One region of the Camelimonas sp. FR25 genome, then DNA from elsewhere that is predicted to be linked to it. Evidence: riboswitches for the same ligand, from Rfam matches in the RefSeq annotation. Region 1 holds a riboswitch; the other holds the start of a gene.
The links. Region 1 has a riboswitch for cobalamin ahead of AC6A67_RS04995 (TonB-dependent receptor). Riboswitches for the same ligand answer to the same signal wherever they lie in the genome.
Positions count from the first base shown of each region.

Region 2: another riboswitch for cobalamin. It lies ahead of AC6A67_RS01120 (TonB-dependent receptor plug domain-containing protein); the one in region 1 lies ahead of AC6A67_RS04995 (TonB-dependent receptor).

Region 1 covers NZ_JCAWFG010000036.1:112,033-117,237, forward strand. The annotation lists gene AC6A67_RS04990 (ABC transporter ATP-binding protein) at 1-193, opposite strand, end outside; gene AC6A67_RS04995 (TonB-dependent receptor) at 195-2,513, opposite strand; cobalamin riboswitch at 2,636-2,858, opposite strand; gene AC6A67_RS05000 (LysR family transcriptional regulator) at 3,012-3,938, opposite strand; gene AC6A67_RS05005 (ABC transporter substrate-binding protein) at 4,256-5,205, shown strand, end outside.
Region 2 covers NZ_JCAWFG010000017.1:9,059-14,263, forward strand. The annotation lists gene AC6A67_RS01120 (TonB-dependent receptor plug domain-containing protein) at 223-2,208, opposite strand; cobalamin riboswitch at 2,329-2,528, opposite strand; gene AC6A67_RS01125 (hypothetical protein) at 2,782-3,123, shown strand; gene AC6A67_RS01130 (response regulator) at 3,188-4,114, opposite strand; gene AC6A67_RS01135 (ATP-binding protein) at 4,077-5,205, opposite strand, start outside.

The DNA.
Region 1 (5,205 bases):
CGAGCAGCACAGTGCCGGCAAGCGGGCGGTGATGCCGGTACAGCGTGCGCAACAGGCTGGATTTGCCGGCCCCATTGGGGCCGACAATCACCGTCACCGCGCCAGCAGGCGCCGTGAACGACAGCTGGGCGATGATGGGGGCGCCGCCGCGCGGGCCCCACGAGACATTGTTGACGCACAGCTCCGGCGCCATGTCAGAACAACGCCTTCAGCGTTACCGAGGCGGTGCGCGGCGGCCCCAGCAATTGCTGGTTCTGCGAACCGGAGGTGGCGTAGACCTTGTCGAACAGATTGGCGACATTGACGTCGAGCGACAGCTGTTCGGTTGGCCGCCAGCGCAGGCCGGCGTTGACCACCGTCCAGCCGGCGCGGCGCAGGGTATTGGCGTCATTGACCCAGGTAGGGCCGACGTAGTTCAGGCCGCCGAACGCCGTCCAGGCGTCATGAAAATTCCAGCTGACCCAGAGATTGCCGAGCCGCTGCGGCACATTTGGCGGGGTGTTGCCGGAAAAATCGCCGCCGGCCTGGACAAAATCATCGTAGCGCGCCTGCAGCAGCGCGCCATTGGCCTCCAGCCGCAGACCATAACCGAGATTGATGGCCAGCGACGCCTCGAGCCCCTGGGCCGATTGCTGGCCGATCTGCCGCACGATGGTCCGGTCGAGCTGGTCACGCGCCAGCAGGTCCTTCTTGACGATGTGATAGCCGGCGAAGGTCGCCTCGCCACGCCCGCCGAGGAAGCTGAGCTTGACGCCCGCCTCATATTGGTCGCCACGCGGCAGCCTCAGATCCTTCTGGCTGTCGGCCAGCGACAGGATGTTGCCGACCGGATCGGTTGCCTGAGAATACTGGGCGTAGAAGGCGAGGTCCGGCACGGGCGTAAACACCACCCCAGCGCGCCAGTTCACCGAATCGAGCGTGCGGGTAAAGCTGGCGCCGGTCGATGGATTGTCGCGCAAAAGTCGCGGCGCATCGTAACGCACGCCAGCCACCACGGCCCATTGCTCATTCAGTTTCAGCCGGTTGTCGATGAACACGGCGTATTGATTTGTGGCGCTGTCCAGCGTGGTTTTCAGCGCATAAGGCCCGAAAAATCCTGGGGCGAAGCCCAGCGGCGCGACGCTGGAAGCGCCGGCATAGGGCGAATTGTTGGTGTTGCGAAAGCGGATGTGATTGAGCTCAAACCCCAGCACGGTTTCATTGGCCATGCCAAAAATATCGCTGCGCAGGGTCAGGTCGTTGCGCGTCCCCACCTGCTCCAGATCATGGCGGATGGCGATGTAATCGCTGCGATTGATCCGGCCGGTGGCGGGGCGAAAGGCGTAGCTTTCCACATTGCGCCAGTCGCGGCCGCTGCTGATGTGGTAGATGCGACTGCTCAGCTCAACGCTGTCAGAGGCGACAAGGCGCGTATGCAGCTGGGTGAAGCTGTCGCGGAACCGGTTGAGGCTGTCGGCGACATTGTAGTTCTGCTTGCGCATGGCGCCAAGCACGCGGCCATCGACCAGCGGCGTGCCGAAATAGCCCGACGGCTCGCTGTAGCCGCTGTCATGCGACAGGGTTATGTGCAGCCGTTCATTGAACTTCCAGCCGAGCGCGCCAGACACGGCGAGGCTTTTGGCGTCGCCACGCTGCATCCAGCCCTGGCTGCCCCGCCCCGAGACATCCAGCGTATAGGCGAAACTGTCGCCAATCGGCCCGGCGCTGCCGGCGGCGAGGCCATACATGCCGTCTGAGCCAAAGCTGGCCTGGGCCTCATTGCGCCGACCTGTAAACAATGGCTTGCGCGGGATGACATTGATCGCGCCGCCAATGGCGCCCTCGCCATACATCACCGAGGCCGGGCCACGCAGCACCTCCACCCGCTCCACCGTCCAGGTGTCGAAGGGGAACGTCACCGTGCCTGAGCCTGGATAGAGGCGGACGCCGTCGTAAAGCCGCGTCACCGAGCCGAGGCCGGTGAAGCCGCGCATGGCCATGGAGGTTCCGCCATTGCCCGGCGCGCCGAGGAAGCTGACGCCTACCGCATCCTGGGCGATGGCGCGATTGAGATCGGTCTGGCCACGATCGCGCATGGTCTGGCCGGAGATGATGTCGACGCTGGCCGGCGTCTCCATCGGCGTCATGGTCAGGCGGCTGCCCGCCTGGGAGGGGACGCGGAGGTTGGGGCCGCCGCTGGGCGCGCCCTGCACCTGGATCGGGTCCAGGCTGACGGTCGGCGCTGCGCCGTCAGCCGCTACGCTTTCGGCGCGGGCCTCAACCACCAGCGCCATCGCGGCGCAAGCCGCGAGACCCGTTGCAAGCCCGGTCGCAAGTCCGGTCGCCAGCCCGGCTGACAATACGGGCGCCAGCGCCGGGCTGGCGACGGAGTCGCGCAAGCGCGCCTTCGACGCCACAGTGGAGACAAGGCCGGGACGTTTGTCGATGATAGGACGGGCGGCGAACGCACGGGCGAATACAGGCTGGCGGACAGCCAGGGAAATCCGGACAATTCCGGACGCAAGGGAGAACATGAGCACACTGCTCCAGCGGCGCGAGTTACCGTCACCGCGAGCAGTCGAAACACCTATCCCCGATCAGGTGGATGCGGCTGACGATCTGCCTTCCATCGGGACACCCCGCCCAATGTGCACGCGCGTGACTACGGCTGACGGCAGGTCTCCTGACTCTCGGGTCATCATCATTCACCGCCTTCCCGGGGCCGCAAGCCCAGTGGCGTATGGGTGAACAACTCGCCGATTACAGTTGCGGGGGCAGTCGCAGAATTGGCGCGTCATGCCCCGGCCACGCCAGCGCATTACGTCCTCACTGCGTTCCCTTTTGATCCTTGCAAAGGAACCGTCGGGCCTATGGGTAGTCCGCGCGCACCGGCCGGTCAATGGCCTTCACGCCCGGGCCATCCCGCGGCCGTGCGACAGCTATGCCTGCATTTCGCCTTCAATGCAATGTTGTAACATTGCATTTCGCACCGTTGACGCCAGCCGCTCTTGCCAACCGCTCTTGCCATCCCCTCAGCGGGCCAGCAGCCTGGCGCGCCAGGCGCCGGCGTCAACCATATCGGAGATGACCTGAGCGAGGACACTGGCTACGGCTTCACTGCCGCGAATATTCATGCTGCGCTGCGACACCACCACCGACAGACGCCAGGATGGCGTCGGGTCGGTGATGGCGATGGCTTGCATGGCGCCCGCGGCCAGTTCTTCGCTGAAGGCGAAGTGTGGCATCACGGCGATGGCGCCCTCCTCACGCACCATGCGACCGATGGCCGGCAGGCTGTCGCAATCCACGGCGTCCAGTTCGAGATCGCGCAGGGCGGCGGCGCGCTCCATCACGGCGCGCAACACATTGGGCCGTCCCGGCAGCACCACCGGATGCGTCAGCAATTCCGCCATCGACACGGCGCCGGTGGCGGCGAGCGGGTGTTGCGGCGCGGTGATCGCCATCAGATCTTCGGCGATCATCTCGGTCCACGCCACATGTTCGAATGGCTTGTGATTATACAGCAGGCAGACGTCGAGCCGGCCCTGTTGCAAGTATTCGTCGAGAAAACTGGTCATCGCCTCCACAAGGTGGATGGTCACCTGCGGGCAGGCGGCGCGCACGGCGCGGAGCAATGGCAACGACAAACCGCGTCCCGCCGAAGCGGGAAGGCCCACCGAGACCCGGCCCGAGGGGGTGAGCGTATTGGCCCGCACCACGTCGCGGGCGCGCTCGACTTCCTGCAGGATACGGATGGCGTGATCGTAGAGTTGCTGCCCCTTGTCGGTCAGCGCCACGCCCCGTGCATGACGCACCAGTAATTCCGCACCGAGATCCTGCTCGAGGTTCTTCATCTGCTGGCTCAGCGACGGCTGCGCCACGCGCAGCACTTCAGCTGCCCTGGACAGACTGTTGTTCTCCGCGATCTGTACAAAATATTTCAGTTGCCGAAGGTCCATGCGGCACTGTCACTGCCGCAGGGGAATGGAGCAATGCGCATATTTGTTCACGGCGCCCTGGAATCGGTCATGCGACGCGCCTATGCCGCTTACGGTAGCATTATCACAGCAGTTACAGTGACATTGGCGCATCATGGCCACATAGAATTTGCCTATATTTTACAAGCATAGGCGCAGCCTATGGCGTCATCGGAAATTCGTCTTTGCCAGCCATGCATTTAATTCACTAGCGTTCTCTGCGGAGTGGGAGCGTGCACAGGCACTTCGCCCCGCCTGTTCAATATATATGGAGAACAGCAGTGACATTTCGCAGTGTTATCCGCGGCCAGGGTCTGGCTGCAACGGCCTTGCTTTGCCTGTCGGCTGGTCTCGCCCAGGCGGCCCAGAAGCCATGTATCGGCAATTCCAACGCCGTCACCGGCCCCGCTGCCTTCGGCGGCGCCGCCGTCAAGATGGGCGCGGAAACCGCCATTGACGAGATCAATGCGGCGGGCGGCGTCCTCGGCGAAAAACTCAAGTTCATCCAGTATGACGACGCGGGCGCGCCGCCGCGCGGCGTCGACAATGTGCGCCGCATCGCCCTGGCCGACAAATGCATCGCCGTACTCGGCGGTTATCACTCCACGGTCACCGTCGCCCAGGCGGAGCCGGTCAATGAAATCGGCATTCCGTTCATCGGCGTGCTCGCCGCCAATACCAAAGCAATCGAGAACGGCGCCAATCCCAATTACATGTTCCGTGTCTCGGCCAAGGACAAATGGGTGGCGCGTTACCTGGTTGAGCAGGCCATCAAGCAGTCAATGACCGGCAAGATCGCTTTCTTCTATGAGAATACCGGCTGGGGCAATGGCGCGCTTCCTGACGTGAAGGACGCCATGGCCAAGGCCGGCAAGGAGCTGGTCGCCATCGAGACCTTCAACTGGAACGATCAGGACATGTCGCCCCAGGCCATGCGGGCCCGTGACGCTGGCGCCGACGTCGCCCTGTTCTGGGCGCTCGACCGCGAAGGCAACCAGCTGCTGCGTTCGATGGACAAGGTCGGCTTCAAGCCCGCCGTCATCGGCGCCTGGGGCATCGCAGGCAATCTTGGCGAGCTGGCTGGCCCGCTGTCCAATGGCGTGCAGGTCATCCAGACCTATACCTTCATGGGCGACATGGACCCGAAGAAGAAGGCGCTGTGGGAGAAGATCCAGAAGAAATATGGCGTGAAGGATCCGTCTGATCTGAAGATGCCCTCAGGCGTCGGCAACGGCTATGACGCCGTCTA
Region 2 (5,205 bases), on a different contig from region 1:
GCTGCCGCGTCCTTCTGCCCGGCCGATGCCGGCGCGTAGCTTAGAAGCAGGCAAGCGACAATACCTGCGGCCAGGCAGGTAGCGGGTTTGAACGTCGCGGCTTTGCAAGTCGGGGGCATAAATGGCGCAAGCAGGCGCCCAGCCGCTACCTTGAGCGCGTAGCGCCCCTGTCGCGGCCTGCCCATGCTGCTGGCGCTCATGCTCATCGCCCTACCGCCGGCTTCAGAAGGTGATCCGCGCGCCGACCGTGGCCGTGCGACCGGCGACGCCGTAGCTGTAGACTTCCTGATAGCGCCTGTCGAACAGGTTATCGACCTTGGCGTAGAACTCGGCGTTGTCATTGAGGCGATAGGAGGCGCCGACATTGACCACCGTATAGGCGCGCAAGGTCACGAGGCTCTGGTTATAGAAGGCGTCGTAAGCGAAGTCCTTCTGCGGCCCATTATAGACCACGCCGACATTGACGTTGGCCTTGTTGTCGAGGAAGGCATAATTGACGTTGAAGCTGGCCATATTGCGCGGCCGGCGCGGCAGCGGCTTGCCCTCAGAGTCTTCGCCATCGGTATAGGTATAGGAGCCGACCATGGTCAGGCCGGTCAGTGGTTTGACGGTGAGGCCGATCTCCGCGCCCTGGATCGCCGAGGTCCCCGGCAGATTGACCGAGGTGTAGCCGGCGCCCGTGATCAGATCGCTGATGCGCTGGTTGAAATAGGTGGCGTTGAGCACCACCCTGTCGCCCCAGATCTCCTGATCGACGCCAAGATCCCAGCCGCGCGCCGTTTCCGGCTTCAGATTGGGATTGCCGCGATAGGTCGAGGAATAGCCGAACAGCTCGGCCATGGTCGGGTTCTTGACGCCCGTGCCATACGACCCACGCAATTTGGTTCCGGTCTCGTCGATGCGATAGGCGCCCGTGACGCGCCAGGTGGTGCTGTCGCTGAAGCGGTCGTTGAGATCGCGGCGCAGGCTGGTGGTGACAGTGAGATTGCGGAACGTGCCCTGATATTCGCCGATCAGTGCGTTGGAATTCATGCGGTTGTCGACATTGGACCAGGCGTTATCGGCGCGGTAGCGCTCTTCCTTGCGCTGGGCGGCGAAGGTGACGATGTGGCTGGCGTCGACGAAGGCCGGCGTGTCGAAGCGCAGGCTGGTCTTGTACTCATAGCCATTGACCACGCCGCGCGTCTCGCCATTCGGCAGCCGGTCCCAGCGGTAGCGCGAGGCCTGGTCGTTGTAGGTGGTGGCGACCGCCTGGGTCCAGCGACCGTCGAACAGCTTCAGCTTCGCCTCAGCCCGGCCGAACAGCTGCGTGCCGCGGCCATCCTCATCCGTGTCATAGGCGCCCATGCCGCCGGTGTAGCCGTCGAGCTTGTTGAAGAACCGCGTGTAGCGGCCCATCAGGTTGAATTCGAGATATTCATTGGGGCTGAAGCCCAGCTTGGCGTTGCCGGTGGCGTTGCGATAGCCGTCGGGCTCGTAATTGCCATTGCGGCGGTCGGCCACCGAGAAGCCATTGGTGCTGAAGCCGCTGGCGCCGAAGGCGTAATTGAAGCGCTCGTCGCCGCCGCTCAGGCTGGCGCCGCCGTTCAGGGTCTGGCGTGAGCCGCCGTCGAGGCGCACGGAGAGCTTCGGCTTGCCCGCGCCCTTTTTGGTGACGACATTGATGACGCCGCCGACGGCGTCCGAGCCATAAAGCGCGCTTTGCGGGCCACGCAGCACCTCAATGCGCTCGATATCCTCGGTGAGCAGATTGGCGATATCATATTCCGAGCCGGCCGCCGGATCATTGGCGACCACGCCGTCGATGATCACCAGCGTCTGGTTGGCCTCGGAATTGCGCAGCCGCACCTGGGTCTGCTTGCCGACCGGGCCGCTGCGGTTGACGGCGACGCCGGGAACCTGACGCAGCGCGTCGGCGACGAAGCGTATCTGCTGCTGTTCCAGCTGCTGCGCGGTGATGACGGTGACGGCGCTGCCGACCTTCGACATCTCGGTGGGGGTGAGATTGGCCGATACCGAAATGGTGTCGAGCTGCACCTCAGCCGGCGCTGCGGCGACGCTGGCCCCCGTTTGCTGGACTGATTGCCGGGCTGACTGCTGACCTTGGGCCACGGCGGTGGACAGCGCCAGGATCGAGCAGCCTGCGATCAGACTGGCGACCATCTGGGAAGAGCGCGCGCGCTGGATGGAGGAGCGTTGGAACGACATAAACAAAAACCCCGGCGGGACGCCTCGTGACACGTCACCGCGAGCAAGGTTTCTGCTGACGTCGCCACCACGCATGCGTCAGCCGTCCCCTTCCGGAAAGCCCCCGCTCCCTGGGTTCGCGTGTGACCACGACAGACGGCAGGTCTCCTGGCTCGCGGGTCGTGGTTCAGCGCCGCCTTCCCGGACCCGGTCGTCCAGTGGCTTGTTGACGCAAACTCGCCGCTCACAGTTGCGGGGGCAGCTGCAGATCCAGATGGCGGGCCATCCGTACTGCATTCCCTTTTGATCCTTTACAAGGAACCGTCCCTGCCCGCTTAGGCCCGCGCCATGGGCCTTGTCAATGCGGGCAAGGCGGCACGGGCGCTGGCGGCGCCCCTTAGGCCGTGGCGGATGACGTCGCCAGTGGGCGTCGGCAAGAAGGCGGCAGGAGGCGGCGGCGGCAGGCTTTTGTGCGGGGGCAGTTGCATATTTGTGTCGGTTCGGCGCGCGTTGGCGGCGTCTGTTGCGCTAGCGGGTGGCGGCCGCACCGGGACGTGCGCCGCAAAGACGTGGATGCCCGTGACGAGCACGGGCATGACGGCGTGGGGTGGTTTTGGGGTGGTGGTTTTTGACGAACCGGCGATGCGCTGGCGCTCGCGCCATCACTTCGCGCGCCAAGGTCGCGGCGACGCCACCAGCACGGCCGACGTAACCAGCACGTGCAACACACCCACCACAACCAGGTCACCCAGCACAGCCGGCACAGCCGGCACAGCCAACCCGACCACGGCCAATCTTACCACACCCAGCCTGACTACACCCAACCTGTCCACGGCCAACCTGACCACACCCACCGCCGTCATGCCCGTGCTCGTCACGGGCATCCACGTCTTCTGCGCCTCACAAGAAAAGTCAGCAGGCCAGCCTGCGCCGTAGCTGGGGCCCGCCGCCATGGCGACACAGCGCAAGGCCATGCCGCCAAGGGTCACGCCGCCAAGGGTCACGCCGCATGGCGGGCGTGGTCGAGGAAGCGGTCGGCGACGAGGGCGGCGGCGGTGCGGTTGTCGACGCCGAGCTTGCCCAGCACCTGCTCCAGATGCTTGTCCACCGTGCGCCTCGCCATGCCCAGGATGTCGGCGATCTCCTGATTGGTCTTGCCGAAGGTCAACCACAGCAGCGATTCGGCTTCGCGCGTCGTCAGGCCGAAACGCGCCTGCAGCCGCGCCACGTCATCGCCCTCATGATCGACCACAGCCTGAATGATAATCTCGCCGCGTCCGCCACGACCCAGGCAACTGAAACGCCGGTCGCGGTAGCGCAGCGTCGGCGCCTCCGAGACTGGCCGTCCGGCGACGGCCGCCAGCCAGGCCAGCGCCGGGCCAGGCAGGGTCAAAGTCACCGCAGCGCCTGGGGGGGCGTCATCCGGTTTGTCCCCGCCGAGCAATTGCGCCGCGCCATGGCTGGCCCACACCACCTGGCCGTCGGCGCGGGCGGCGAACACCGAGCGCCCGGACTGGTCGAGCGCCCCCGAGGCCAGCCGCATGCGGCGGGCGTTGAGGGCATGGATGGTGATGCGGGCCAGCAGCACCTCGTGATTGACCGGCTTGACCACATAATCGACGCCGCCAGCCTCAAGGCCGCGCACGATGTCCGCCGGCTCGCTGAGCCCGGTCATGAAGATCACCGGCGCATCCACCGCATGGGCGCCCTGGCGAAATTGCCGACAGGTCTCAAAGCCATCCAGCCCAGGCATCACCGCATCAAGCAGGATCAGGTCCGGCGTCACCCGCGCCGCGACATCGAGCGCGCTGGCGCCGTCGCGGGCGACGATGGTCGAGCAGCCAGCCTGCTCCAGCGTCATGCAAATGGCGCTGAGCGCGGCGGGGTCATCATCGACGACCAATACGATCAGGTCCTGCTGGTTCATGGCGTCGTTCCCTGAGAAGGCGGGCGATGGCGGGCAGGTCGAAGACGTCGAGCGCCGCACGGATACGGTCGAGCGCGGCGCGTTCAAGCCACGGCGGCGGATTCGCCAGCGCCTTGCGCAAGGCGGTGGCGCGCCCCTCTTCGGCGAGGCGCAACAGTTCAGCGGCGGATGGCGGTCGCCGCACAGTGACGACGGGCGCGGCCGCGTCAGCGCCGTCGGCGTCAGCACCGACGGAGCCAGCCCCGGCAGCTGCGCCGCCCGCGGCGTTGGGCCGTGGCGCGCCAGCCGGTCGCCCAGCCGCGTTCGCCTCATTGCGTCGCGCCAATGCGTCCGGGGCCAGCAAGCGGCTAATGCGCGCCGACAAATCGTCGAGCCGGAACGGCTTGACCAGCACGCCGTCGGGCGCCTGATCATCGTCTTCGCCCTGCACATCGGCCTCGCGGGCATGGCCGGTGATAAACAGCACCGGCGTCGCTACATGGCCGAGTTGGCGCAGCCGCCGCGCCATCACCGTTCCGTCCATGCCTGGCAGATCGATGTCGAGCAGGAACAGCTGCGGCTGCACCTCGTCGAGCAGCGCAAGGCCCGCCTCGGCGCTGGCGGCGGCATGCACGACGAAGCCGAGCGGCTCCAGATGGGCGCGCATCAGCCGGATCTGCGCCGGATCATCATCCACCGCCAACACCTCAACCGGTCCACCCGCGCCTGCCAGAGCCAGGTCTGGCGCCGCCAGCACGGCGGCAAGCGTCTCGCCCTCGCCCGCCGCCGCTGGCGTCTCGGCGGGCAGCATCAGGCGGACGGTGAAGCGCGCGCCCTGGCCGGGGGCGCTGTCGAGGGTGATCTCGCCACCCATCACGTCGATGAGCAGACGGGTGATGGTCAGGCCAAGACCCGAACCGGGGTGGCCGGCCCGGGCGGCGGCGCCGCGCTGGAACGGGTTCCAGATGCTGGCCTGTTCGTCGGGCGGAATCCCTGGGCCGGTGTCGGCCACCTCGAAGCGCGCCACCTCATTGCGATAGCGCACGCTCAGCGTCACCGCCCCCTGCTCCGTATAGGCGACCGCGTTGGAGCACAGATTGATCAGGATCTGC